DNA from 2 places in the Paenarthrobacter sp. NPDC018779 genome. Region 1 is predicted to be linked to the other one. Evidence: riboswitches for the same ligand, from Rfam matches in the RefSeq annotation. Region 1 holds a riboswitch; the other holds the start of a gene.

Region 1 (5,263 bases):
GAAGCCGAAGCGGACATCACACGCCGCCCCTGGGTGCACGTGGGCTAACCACACCCCGAGATGACAGTTAATGCCAATGTTTCCCCAAAACATTGGCATTAACTGTCATTTCGCGCAGGCTTAGCGGCTCGCCGCGGGCACCAGGACCCAGAGCACCTCCACCGTCTCATCCGTGGGGTTGATCCAGGTATGGGGCTCGCGGCCCGGGAAGGAAAGGGTATCCCCCTCTTCGAGGTCATATTCCTCGTTGGTCAGGATCAGCTTGATCCTGCCTTTGACGACGTGCAGCACGTCAACATCGCAGTCCACGGCATAGAGTTCGTTTTCGCCACGCCCCCGCGGCTCGATGGTTGCCTGGAGGATTTGGAGCCTGCGCTCGGAACGCGCCGTGAGCAGCCGCTCAACAATGCCCTGGCCGCCCAGGGAAATGCGCGGACCGTCGTCGCGCCGGGTCAGGTGGGTTTCGGGGGCGGCGAACAGGTCGCCAACAGACACGGACAGCACCTGGCACAACGTCACCAGCGAGGCCACCGACGGTGAAGTGAGGTCCCGCTCCACCCTGCTAAGGAAGCCTTTGGTCAGGCCCGTGGCATCTGCAACCTGCTCGATGGTAAGCCGCTGCGCCTGCCGGGCTGCACGGATTCTGGAACCGATGGCAACGGGAACATTGCTGGGTTCAACGGGTAGAGCCTTCATTCACAAAACCTTTCAGGCCCGTCCGTGAGGCCCTGTCATTGGAGCCAATAGTAGCCGTAGAGCCACAGCAAAGAGCCAGAATCCGCGGAACCATGACCAAACCACCTTGACTGTTACTCCCATCACAACATATCCTCATAGGCAACAAGTGTTGTCTGTGAGGCACACAACACAAGTCCAACCTCCGTTCGTCAGCACAGAGACTTCGACGCCCTGCAGGAGTATCGTCGAATACCCCAACCTCCGTGCATCAGCTCCAAGGAGCCACTCATGGACTCTTCGTTCATCAACATCGCCATTGTGGTGGTGTATTTGCTTGCCATGCTGGCGTTCGGTTGGTGGGGCAAGTCCCGCACCAAGAACAACAGCGACTTCCTGGTGGCCGGCCGCCGCCTGGGACCGTTCCTCTACACCGGCACCATGGCCGCAGTTGTCCTGGGTGGCGCATCCACCGTTGGCGGCGTTGGCCTGGGCTACAAATTCGGCATCTCCGGCATGTGGCTCGTGGTGGCCATCGGCGCAGGCGTCCTCTTGTTGAGCCTGCTGTTCGCCGGCACCATCCAGCGCCTGAAGATCTACACGGTCTCGCAGATGCTCAGCCTCCGCTATGGAAGCAAGGCCACCCAGACCTCCGGCATCGTCATGCTTGCCTACACCCTCATGCTCTGCGCAACCTCCACCGGCGCCTACGCCACCATCTTCGTGGTCCTTTTCGACTGGGAACGCTGGCTGGCCATCGCCGTGGGCGGCGCGATCGTGCTTGTCTACTCCACCATCGGTGGCATGTGGTCCATCACCCTCGCGGACCAGGTGCAGTTCATCATCAAGACCGTTGGCATCTTCCTGCTGATGCTGCCGTTCGTCATGAACGCCGCCGGTGGCCTGGACGGCATCCGCCAGCGCGTTGACCAGAGCTTCTTCCAGATCGACGGCATCGGCCTGCAGACCATCATCACGTACTTCGTGGTGTACACGCTCGGCCTCCTCATCGGCCAGGACATCTGGCAGCGCGTCTTCACAGCAAAGACCCCCACGGTTGCACGCTGGGGCGGCGCGACCGCCGGGGTGTACTGCATCCTCTACGGTGTGGCCGGCGCCCTGATCGGCCTCGCCGCACGCGTTGCCCTGCCGGACATCGACGTGGCAAACCTCGGCAAGGACGTTGTCTACGCCGAGGTGGCAACCCACATCCTGCCCATCGGCATCGGTGGCTTGGTCATGGCAGCAGCCGTCGCCGCAATGATGTCCACCGCGTCCGGTGCGCTCATTGCCGCAGCCACGGTGGCCCGCGCAGACGTTGTCCCGTTTGTCGCCAGCTGGTTCGGCAAGACCATCAACACCGACGACACGGAAAACCCAGAGCACGACGTCAAGGCGAACCGCTACTGGGTCCTCGGCCTCGGCGTCCTGGCAGTGCTGATCTCCATGGCGGCCCAGGACGTTGTTGTTGCCCTCACCATCGCCTACGACATCCTGGTAGGCGGCCTCCTCGTCGCCATCCTCGGCGGCCTTGTGTGGAAGCGCGGTACCGGCATTGCGGCAGCCTGGTCCATGGCCGTGGGCTCGGTCCTCACCCTGGTCCTGCTGATCCTCTTCGCAACGGGTGTGATCGAGAGCGCCGACGGCGTCTACGCGAACGATCCCATCTACTGGGGCCTCGGAGCTTCCTTCGTGACCTTCGTGGTGATCTCACTGCTCACTCCGCCCACCGATGCCGCAGTCCGCGCGGCATGGGACAAGCGGGTTGCAGGAGCCATCTCGGATGAACTCCCGCTGGACGCCCACCCGGTCAGCAGCCACAAGGCCTGAAGTCCGGCCACACAGTGGCCACCTCGGCAATGCACGACGGCGGCGCCACCCTTCGCGGGGTGGCGTCGCCGTTTGCGTAGTCCCCGGCTTCCACAACACACCTACCCCCGTTGCGGGGCCCGCTCTGCGCTCATTCGCCCCCGCAGAGCACGCCAAGCAGGCCCCACAAAGGGGAGGCATTAGGATAGGACGCAGCTTCAAGAGATGTGGCGCCAAGCTCCGACTGGCCACGCACCAACCCCATGTTCACGGGTGGTTCGGATGAGGAAGCGGCCCGCCCCGGACCAGAGACAACCGAGCGGGCAAGAGCACTCCCACCAAGGAGCAGTCCTTGCCGTACCAAACTGAAACCACGGTCCAAGCGGGCACATCCCAAGCGGCCTTGGTCAACGCCAGCCCCGTCCAAGCCAGCGCCACCGAAACCCCTTCCCCGACAGTCCGGGTGATTCCCGTGGTTGACATCGTCCACGGCACGGTGATCATTGTCGCGCGCGGCCGCACCGAACGCTTTCACCACCCTGAGCCCCGGCTCCTCGCCGCGGCGTTGGCACGCTCCGTCCGCGCCACGCGCTGGTGTTTCGCGTCGCAAACGCTGACGGTGACCGTTGCCGCCGTCGGACGTGCTGCCGGGCGCGAGCGGCACTTCAGCCTGGTGCCGGCTGCCTAGGATTCGTCGCCGTCGCCGCGGAATTCTTCCTCGGCCTCATCGAGCGGCACAATGCGCTCGTCGTCGTCCGCCACCTCGCCTTCCTCTGCCCAAGCCTCATCGACTTCCTGGTCCTCGTTGTAGTCGTAGGCCGGATCCGACTCGATGGTTGCCCGTTCCGGGTGGTGGGGATGTGATTCGGTGCTCATGCTGCAACCTCCGTCCGACGGGCCGCACCAGGCGGTCCACTGACCGATGTGCGGGGAGTGCCCCGCCCCTGTCTATCCATCTGAGCACCGCCTCAAGAAGGGGTCAAGGGAGGGTCGCCGGCGGCCGCAGCACCGCTGCACCAGGGTTCGGAATTAAGGCATGCCGAACATTCCTGTTAAGGAATACCAGCCAAAAATCCCCGGAAATAGGCGGTACAGTGGGCGGTGCAAAGGGGCCGTAACCGTCCCATCAAGCCCAGGAGAAACAGTGCAACAGCACCAGGAATCCCACGGTCCGTCGAGCCCCGCTCCGGACTCCCGGCCCGAAGAAGAACCCTCGCGAACACCCACGCAGTCGGACGTCCGGCGCTGGCGGCAGTACCTGGCAGACGAACGGGCCGAGGCCGCCGTCTACCGCGAACTCGCCCAACGCCGCGACGGTGAGGAGCGCCAGATCCTCCTTGCCCTGGCAGAAGCGGAAGGCCGGCACGAGGCCCACTGGCTCAAGCTGCTCGGGGAACACGCCGGAATGCCCAAGGCGGCGTCGGCACGCAGCCGGCTCCTCGGTTTCCTCGCGCGGCACTTCGGCTCCGTCTTCGTCCTCGCCTTGGCCCAACGTGCCGAGGGGCGCTCCCCCTACGGCACCGACCCGTACGCCACGCCCGCAATGGTGGCCGACGAGCAAATCCACGAGGAAGTTGTCCGCGGCCTCGCAACCCGTGGCCGCAACAGGTTGTCCGGCACGTTCCGCGCCGCGGTTTTCGGCGCCAACGACGGCCTGGTCAGCAACCTTTCCCTGGTGATGGGCATGGCCGCGACGGGCGTTTCCAGTGCCGTGGTGCTGATGAGTGGCGTTGCCGGCCTGCTGGCGGGTGCGCTGTCCATGGGTGCCGGCGAGTACGTGTCCGTCCGGTCGCAGCGGGAACTGCTCAACGCCACCCTTCCCACCCAGGCCACGTTGGCTGCCGCACCGTCCTTGGACGTGGAGCACAACGAACTCGTCCTGGTGTACCTGGCGCGGGGCATGACCCGGGAAGCTGCTGAACACCGCGCCGCCGAGAGGCTGGGACTCTTCAGTTGCGACTGCGATCCGAGCTTGTCCTTGCAACCTGAAAAGGAAGAAGTCGAGGACGAGCATGAGACGGTCGGTTCGGCATGGGGCGCGGCGCTTTCCAGCTTCTGCTTCTTCGCTTCCGGCGCCATCGTGCCCATCCTGCCGTTCGTCTTCGGCGTGGTGGGCTGGAGCGCGCTGATCCTCTCCGGCGCCTTGGTGGGCGTCGCGCTGCTGGCGACGGGCGCCGTCGTCGGGCTGCTCTCCGGAACCTCTCCCCTGAGCCGCGGCCTCCGCCAGCTGGCCATCGGCCTCGGCGCCGCAGCTGCCACCTATGGATTGGGCCTCCTCTTCGGAGCGGTGATCGTCTAGGCTTCGCCGGCATGAATAGACGGGGCCACCCCGGTCCCGTAATGTTGGTTCGTCCTCTGCGCTGCCTGCGTGAACGGGGCCTGAGGAATGGAGAACCGTGGACACCGAGCATGGGGAGTCGCCTGCGCACGAACCCCGCCCTGCCGGCAAGGCGCTGCGTTTGCTCCTCGGCCTGGTCATGGCGGCGGTTGCCGCTGTGGTGGCAGTCCTGGTCAGCGGTTTCCTGCACGGCGATCCACGCATCACGGCCCTGATCCCGGGTGCCGCCCTGCCCAACTCCCAACAAGCCGGACAAGGCACGCGCATCCCGGCCCGCGCCCTCAACGCTCCCCCGCCCGGGATGGAAGAGGCCGATGCTCCGCTCGCCTCACCTGCCCCGCCGGCCTTCACGAGCGATTCCTACAAGTTCCTGGCCACGAACGACGACGGCACACCGGTTGGATATTCGCCGTGCCGGCCGCTGCACTACGTGGTCAATGA
Region 2 (5,263 bases), on a different contig from region 1:
TGCACGTCGGTGCTCTGCACCCACAGGGCCGAGGTGATTTCGTCCGCGAGGTCGTATTCCCGGCGCTGGGCACCGCTGCCGATCCTTACCACCAAGGCACCTCCGAAGGGCTTGCGGCCTACAACCTCGATGCGGGCGTCCAGGGCAATATCCTCGGCGGCCAAGTAGCGAAGCAGGTCCGGGTTCTCGTCGCTGATGCGCGTGATGCGGCCGGCGTGCCCTTGATCCAGTTCGATCATCCGGTAGGCGTGCGGGAGCTCCACGGAGCCATCGGACGACGGAATGGGGTCTCCGTGCGGGTCCCGGACCGGGTGGCCCAGCTTGGCGGACATGCGTTCAATGAAGGTGTCCGAGACTGCGTGCTCCAACATTTCCGCTTCGTCGTGGACCTCGTCCCAGCGGTAGCCGAGTTCCTCCACAAGGTACGTCTCGATGAGCCGGTGCCTCCGCACCATGGCCAAGGCCAGACGCATGCCGTCGGGCGTCAGGCGGATGGCGCTGTAGGGCTGGTGGTCCACCAGGCCTTGGTCCTTGAGCTTGCGCACCATTTCGGACACCGAGGAATTGGCTACGCCCAGCCGTTGGGCCAGCTGGGAGGACGTGATGGGCTTGTCCTGCCACTCAGTGAAGGAGTAGATGACCTTGACGTAGTCCTCGATCGAGGAGGAGGGCGTACTGGTCTTCACGCTCCAAGCCTACCGTGGCAGGGCGCCTCAGGCCTTGCGGGCCCGCCACGTCTGCGTCACGTACGGCAGGGCCAGGGTTTGGCCAGGGGCGTGGCCGAGGTGTTCGTAGAGGTACCACTCCAGGTTTCCCATGACCTTGGCACGGGTAGCCTCGTTGGCTCGAAGGTAATAGCTGCGCGACTTGGTCAATTCCATGATGTCCTCGGGGGACACCGGGTCCTCCCAATGGGTGACATGGCATTCCAAACCGGTGAACTCCGGACCGATGGCCGGCCGGAAGCCCGGTTTGTGTACGTCGCCGGCATGCATGATGCGTGAAAGGCGGTGCACCCAGGGGACGGAAGTATCCAATTGGTTCCAGATCAGGCCCAGGACGCCATGCGGACGGAGCACCCGGGCGATTTCCGTGCTGGCTTTGACGGGATCGCACCAATGCCAGGCCTGGGCAACACTGACGACGTCGAAAGCTGAGTCCGCCAGTCCGCTCGCCTCGGCGGTGCCCTCCAACGCATTGACCTTGGGGCACGACAGGCGCAACTGCGCCAGCATGTCCGTGGAAGGATCGACGGCGGCCACCTCAAGGCCGCGGTCCACGAGCAGCGTGGTGAATTTCCCCGTGCCCGCGCCGATGTCGGCCGCGGACTTCGCTCCGGCAGGAAGGAGCCAATCCACGGAGTCTGCAGGGTAGCCGGGACGCACCACATGGTAGTGCTCGCCGCCATCCTGGAAACTTTGCCCCAGTTCCTTGCGCCGGACCGCGTGCAGCTTGGGACCGCCGGGTTGTCGCGTACCGCTGGAAGGGCCTTGGGACCGCATGGTGTGTACAGACTCCTTTACCGCGAACGCCGGAAATACCCTACGAATTTACAGCAAGGCAGGGCTGGCCGGGTTCCGGCAAAGTGAGGTCAGTCCACGGTGCAGGGAGCAGCGCCCGCGGTACCTGGAGTGTTGGGGGCCCATTCGGGGTAGCTGCGGTGGTCGTTCGCGGGAACCCAGCGGCCCTCGTCCACCACGTAGTCCCAGCCCAACCCGGTACCCTTCAGCTCCTGGATTCCCTTGAGCAGCCGGGCAGCGTCCTCCAGCCGGGAGCCCACGCCGAAGCTGGCGCGAAGGGAACCGGACGGCAGGCCCAGGCGCTTGAGGAGCGGGTGTGCGCAGAACCGGCCATCGCGAAGGCCCACTCCGTGTTCCGCGGACAGGTAGGCGGCAACCAGGCCGGCGTCGAATCCCTCCACCGAGAAGTTGACCACGCCGATGGTGTCCGTGGAATCGCTGAAGATCTGGTGGACGGTGACCCCATCGATGGCCTGCAGGCCCTCCACAAGGAAGGAGCGGATGGCGGCCTCGTGGTCGTGCCAGGCTTGCTGGTCAAGGCCGGCCAGGACCTGCGTGGCCCGGGCCAAGGTGGCGGCGCCGAGGACGTTGGGGGATCCACCTTCATGGCGGGCCGGACCCGTCGCCCAACTGACGGAGTCCAGACGGGCTTCACGGACTGCGCCACCGCCGGCAAGGTGCGGCGTTCCGGCGTCGAGCCAATCGGGACGGCCTACTACTACGCCGGCACCGAAGGGTGCGTACAGTTTGTGGCCGGAGAAGACCACGTAGTCCACGTCAGCTTCGGCGATGTTGATCCGGCGGTGCGGTGCGAGCTGGGCAGCGTCAACCACGATGCGGGCACCGAATTCGTGGGCAAGGGAGGCCAGTTCCGCGATGGGCAGGATTTCACCTGTCACGTTGGAGGCGCCGGTGACTGCGAGCAGGGAGACTCCGCCTTGGGCCAGCTCGTGGCGCAGGTTGGCGATGGTCGCAGCAAGAGTGGAAGCGGCCACGACGCTGCGGTGCGGTACGCCCTGCCACGGCAGCAGGTTGGCGTGGTGTTCGATGTCCAGGTACAGGACCTCGCCGGTTGGCGTACCGTCGATCTGCGGAAGGCAGCCGGCCAGCAGGTTCAGGGAGTCGGTGGTGTTGCGGGTGAAGATGACGGAGTCGTCGGGGCGTCCGCCGACGAAGTCGCGCACGATGTCGCGGGAGTTTTCATAGACCGACGTGCTGATTTGGGAAGCGAAGCCGGCACCGCGGTGCACGCTCGCGTAGTACGGCAGGACCTCATTCAGGTACGCGGACACGATGGTCAGCGCCGGTGCGGAAGCTCCGTAGTCGAGGTTGGCGTAGCGGACGTGGCCGCCTTGGATCAGCGGGGCCTGCAGTTCTGCGCCAGTCACCGCGGCAAGGGGCCTGGCGGCCGCGGCTTCCTGCGTCACAGTGGGAAGGACGGTGGATTCGAACGTAACAGTGCTCATGGGACCTCACTCAAGAGGGACCCCCTTGCGGGGGATCCGCGCTTGCCGCATCCGTTCCGGACCGGCCTGGTCGTCACCCGGGGCACCCCACCGCGAATGGAGGGTTGCCGGCCAGCAAACCGGGGTTTAGCGCTGGCACTCGTGACCTGTAGTAGACATTAAGGCACCCCGCACGCCGGACACAAAGCCGTCCACTTTGTTAAGCACATTGTTACGAAGGATGCGGAAATGGCAGTTTTGGCGAATAAAGTGCGGCGGGCACCTCCCAGGGGAGGTGCCCGCCGTCGAAAATTCAGAGGAGATCGTCGATTCCCGGATTGAGGCGCTTCAGGACCTCGGAGTGCAGGATCGAGTTGGTTGCCAGTGCGTTTCCGCCGAAGGGGCCATCCTCACCTTCCAGGGAAGTGAACCTGCCACCGGCCTCCGTGACGATCGGTACGAGCGCCGCCATGTCATAGAGGTTCAGTTCGGGCTCGCAGGCGATGTCCACGGCGCCTTCGGCCACCAGGCAGTAGGACCAGAAGTCCCCGTAGGCGCGCGTGCGCCAAATGTCCTCGGTGAGGCCGAGGAACTCGTCAAGGTTGCCGCGTTCCTTCCAGCCGGAGAGGCTCGAGTAGGACATGGACGCGTCCGCGAGCGTGGAAACGTTGGAAACCTTCAGCCGGGTGGCCGAGGCCAACGAGCGGCCCATGTAGGCGCCCATGCTTTTGGCCGCCCACCAGCGCTTGCCCAAGGCTGGTGCGCTGACCACGCCCACCACCGGTTCGCCTTCGTCGATCAGGGCGATCAGGGTTGCCCACACGGGGACGCCCCTGACGAAATTCTTGGTGCCGTCGATGGGGTCGATGACCCAGCGCCGCGAACCGTGGCCGCTGCTTCCGAATTCCTCGCCGAGGACGGCATCGCGGGGGCGTGAACGGGACAACTGTCCGCGGATGGCTTCCTCGGCGGCCTTGTCCGCATCCGTGACCGGCGTCAGGTCGGGTTTGGTTTCGATCTGCAGGTCCAGGGCCTTGAACCGGTCCATGGTCTGGGCGTCCACGGAATCGGCCAGGACATGGGCCAATCGCAAGTCATCGTTGTAGCTGGAAACGGGTTGGGTCATGCCACCAAACTATCGCGAATCGTTCACGCGCCGGGGGAGGTGGGGCTCCGACCTTCAGTTGACGATGCCCAATTCCTTGGTTTCCTTGGCCTCCAGGCGGGGGTCGGCACCGAGCAGGCGCCTGAGCGAAGCCAGCCGGGCTACGCCTGAGGGGCCGGCGTTGCCTTGGTTGACCCACTCGTCCAGCCCGCAGTTCACTGCACTGGCGTCATGCTTGCAGCCGCGGTCGCAGGCTTCCGTGCCAGGCTCCAGGTCGGGGAAGGAATGCAGGATGCGGTCCGCGTCCACGTGGGCCAGGCCGAACGAACGGATGCCCGGGGTGTCGATGATCCAACTGCCGGAAGGAGCGTCCGCCAGTTTGAGGGCCAAGGCAGAGGACGAGGTGTGGCGTCCGCGGCCTGTGACGGCATTGACCCCGCCGGTTGCCCGTTCGGCACCTGTGAGGGCATTGACCATGGTGGATTTGCCGACGCCCGAGTGCCCCAGCATGACGGTCACCTTGCCGTCGAGGTGGGAACGCAGGCGGGAGACGGCGTCGCTGTCCAAACGTGCGGAGAGCCCGTCGTCTGAACGTGCGTCGATGCCGGAGGCCTGCGAATCCGCCGTGCGGCTGATGATGACCGGAAAGTCGAGGCTGAGGTAATTGGCCAACAGTTCGGCAGGATCCTTGACGTCCGCCTTGGTGACGAGGAGCAGCGGCTCGATGCCGGCGTCGTACGCTGCCACCAGGGCGCGGTCGATGAAGCCGGTGCGGGGCTCCGGGTTGGCTGCTGCCACCACCACCACCAATTGGTCCGCGTTGGCCACCACCACGCGCTCGATGGGATCGGTGTCGTCCGCGCTGCGGCGCAGGAGCGTCCGGCGTTCCTCGACGCGGACCAGCCGGGCGAGGGTGTCCGGGCCACCGGAAACATCACCCACGAGTGCCACGAAATCACCCGGGACCACCGGGTTCCGGCGCAGTTCGCGGGCACGTGCGGCGATGACCACGCGCTCATTGTCGGTGTCCTCACCAACCACGGCGGTATAGCGGCCGCGGTCCACCGTGATGATCCTGCCGATCACGGCGTCGTCGTGGCTGGGCCGGTCCTTGGTGCGGGGGCGTGAACCCTTCTTGTTGGGCCGGATCCGTACGTCAGATTCGTCCCAGGAGCGTGCGTCGCGGCCCATGG

The links. Region 1 has a riboswitch for S-adenosylmethionine ahead of ACH488_RS06760 (hypothetical protein). Riboswitches for the same ligand answer to the same signal wherever they lie in the genome.
Region 2: another riboswitch for S-adenosylmethionine. It lies ahead of ACH488_RS03740 (aminotransferase class V-fold PLP-dependent enzyme); the one in region 1 lies ahead of ACH488_RS06760 (hypothetical protein).

Annotation. Positions count from the first base shown of each region.
Region 1 is NZ_JBIRZS010000004.1:104,567-109,829, forward strand. It holds gene ACH488_RS06745 (APC family permease) at 1-48, shown strand, start outside; gene ACH488_RS06750 (helix-turn-helix domain-containing protein) at 121-696, opposite strand; gene ACH488_RS06755 (sodium:solute symporter) at 967-2,505, shown strand; SAM riboswitch class IV at 2,701-2,820, shown strand; gene ACH488_RS06760 (hypothetical protein) at 2,837-3,172, shown strand; gene ACH488_RS06765 (hypothetical protein) at 3,169-3,360, opposite strand; gene ACH488_RS06770 (VIT1/CCC1 family protein) at 3,629-4,783, shown strand; gene ACH488_RS06775 (matrixin family metalloprotease) at 4,938-5,263, shown strand, end outside.
Region 2 is NZ_JBIRZS010000002.1:306,990-312,252, forward strand. It holds gene ACH488_RS03730 (metal-dependent transcriptional regulator) at 1-686, opposite strand, end outside; gene ACH488_RS03735 (class I SAM-dependent methyltransferase) at 714-1,502, opposite strand; gene ACH488_RS03740 (aminotransferase class V-fold PLP-dependent enzyme) at 1,592-2,986, opposite strand; SAM riboswitch class IV at 3,020-3,133, opposite strand; gene hisN (histidinol-phosphatase) at 3,279-4,091, opposite strand; gene ACH488_RS03750 (ribosome small subunit-dependent GTPase A) at 4,146-5,261, opposite strand.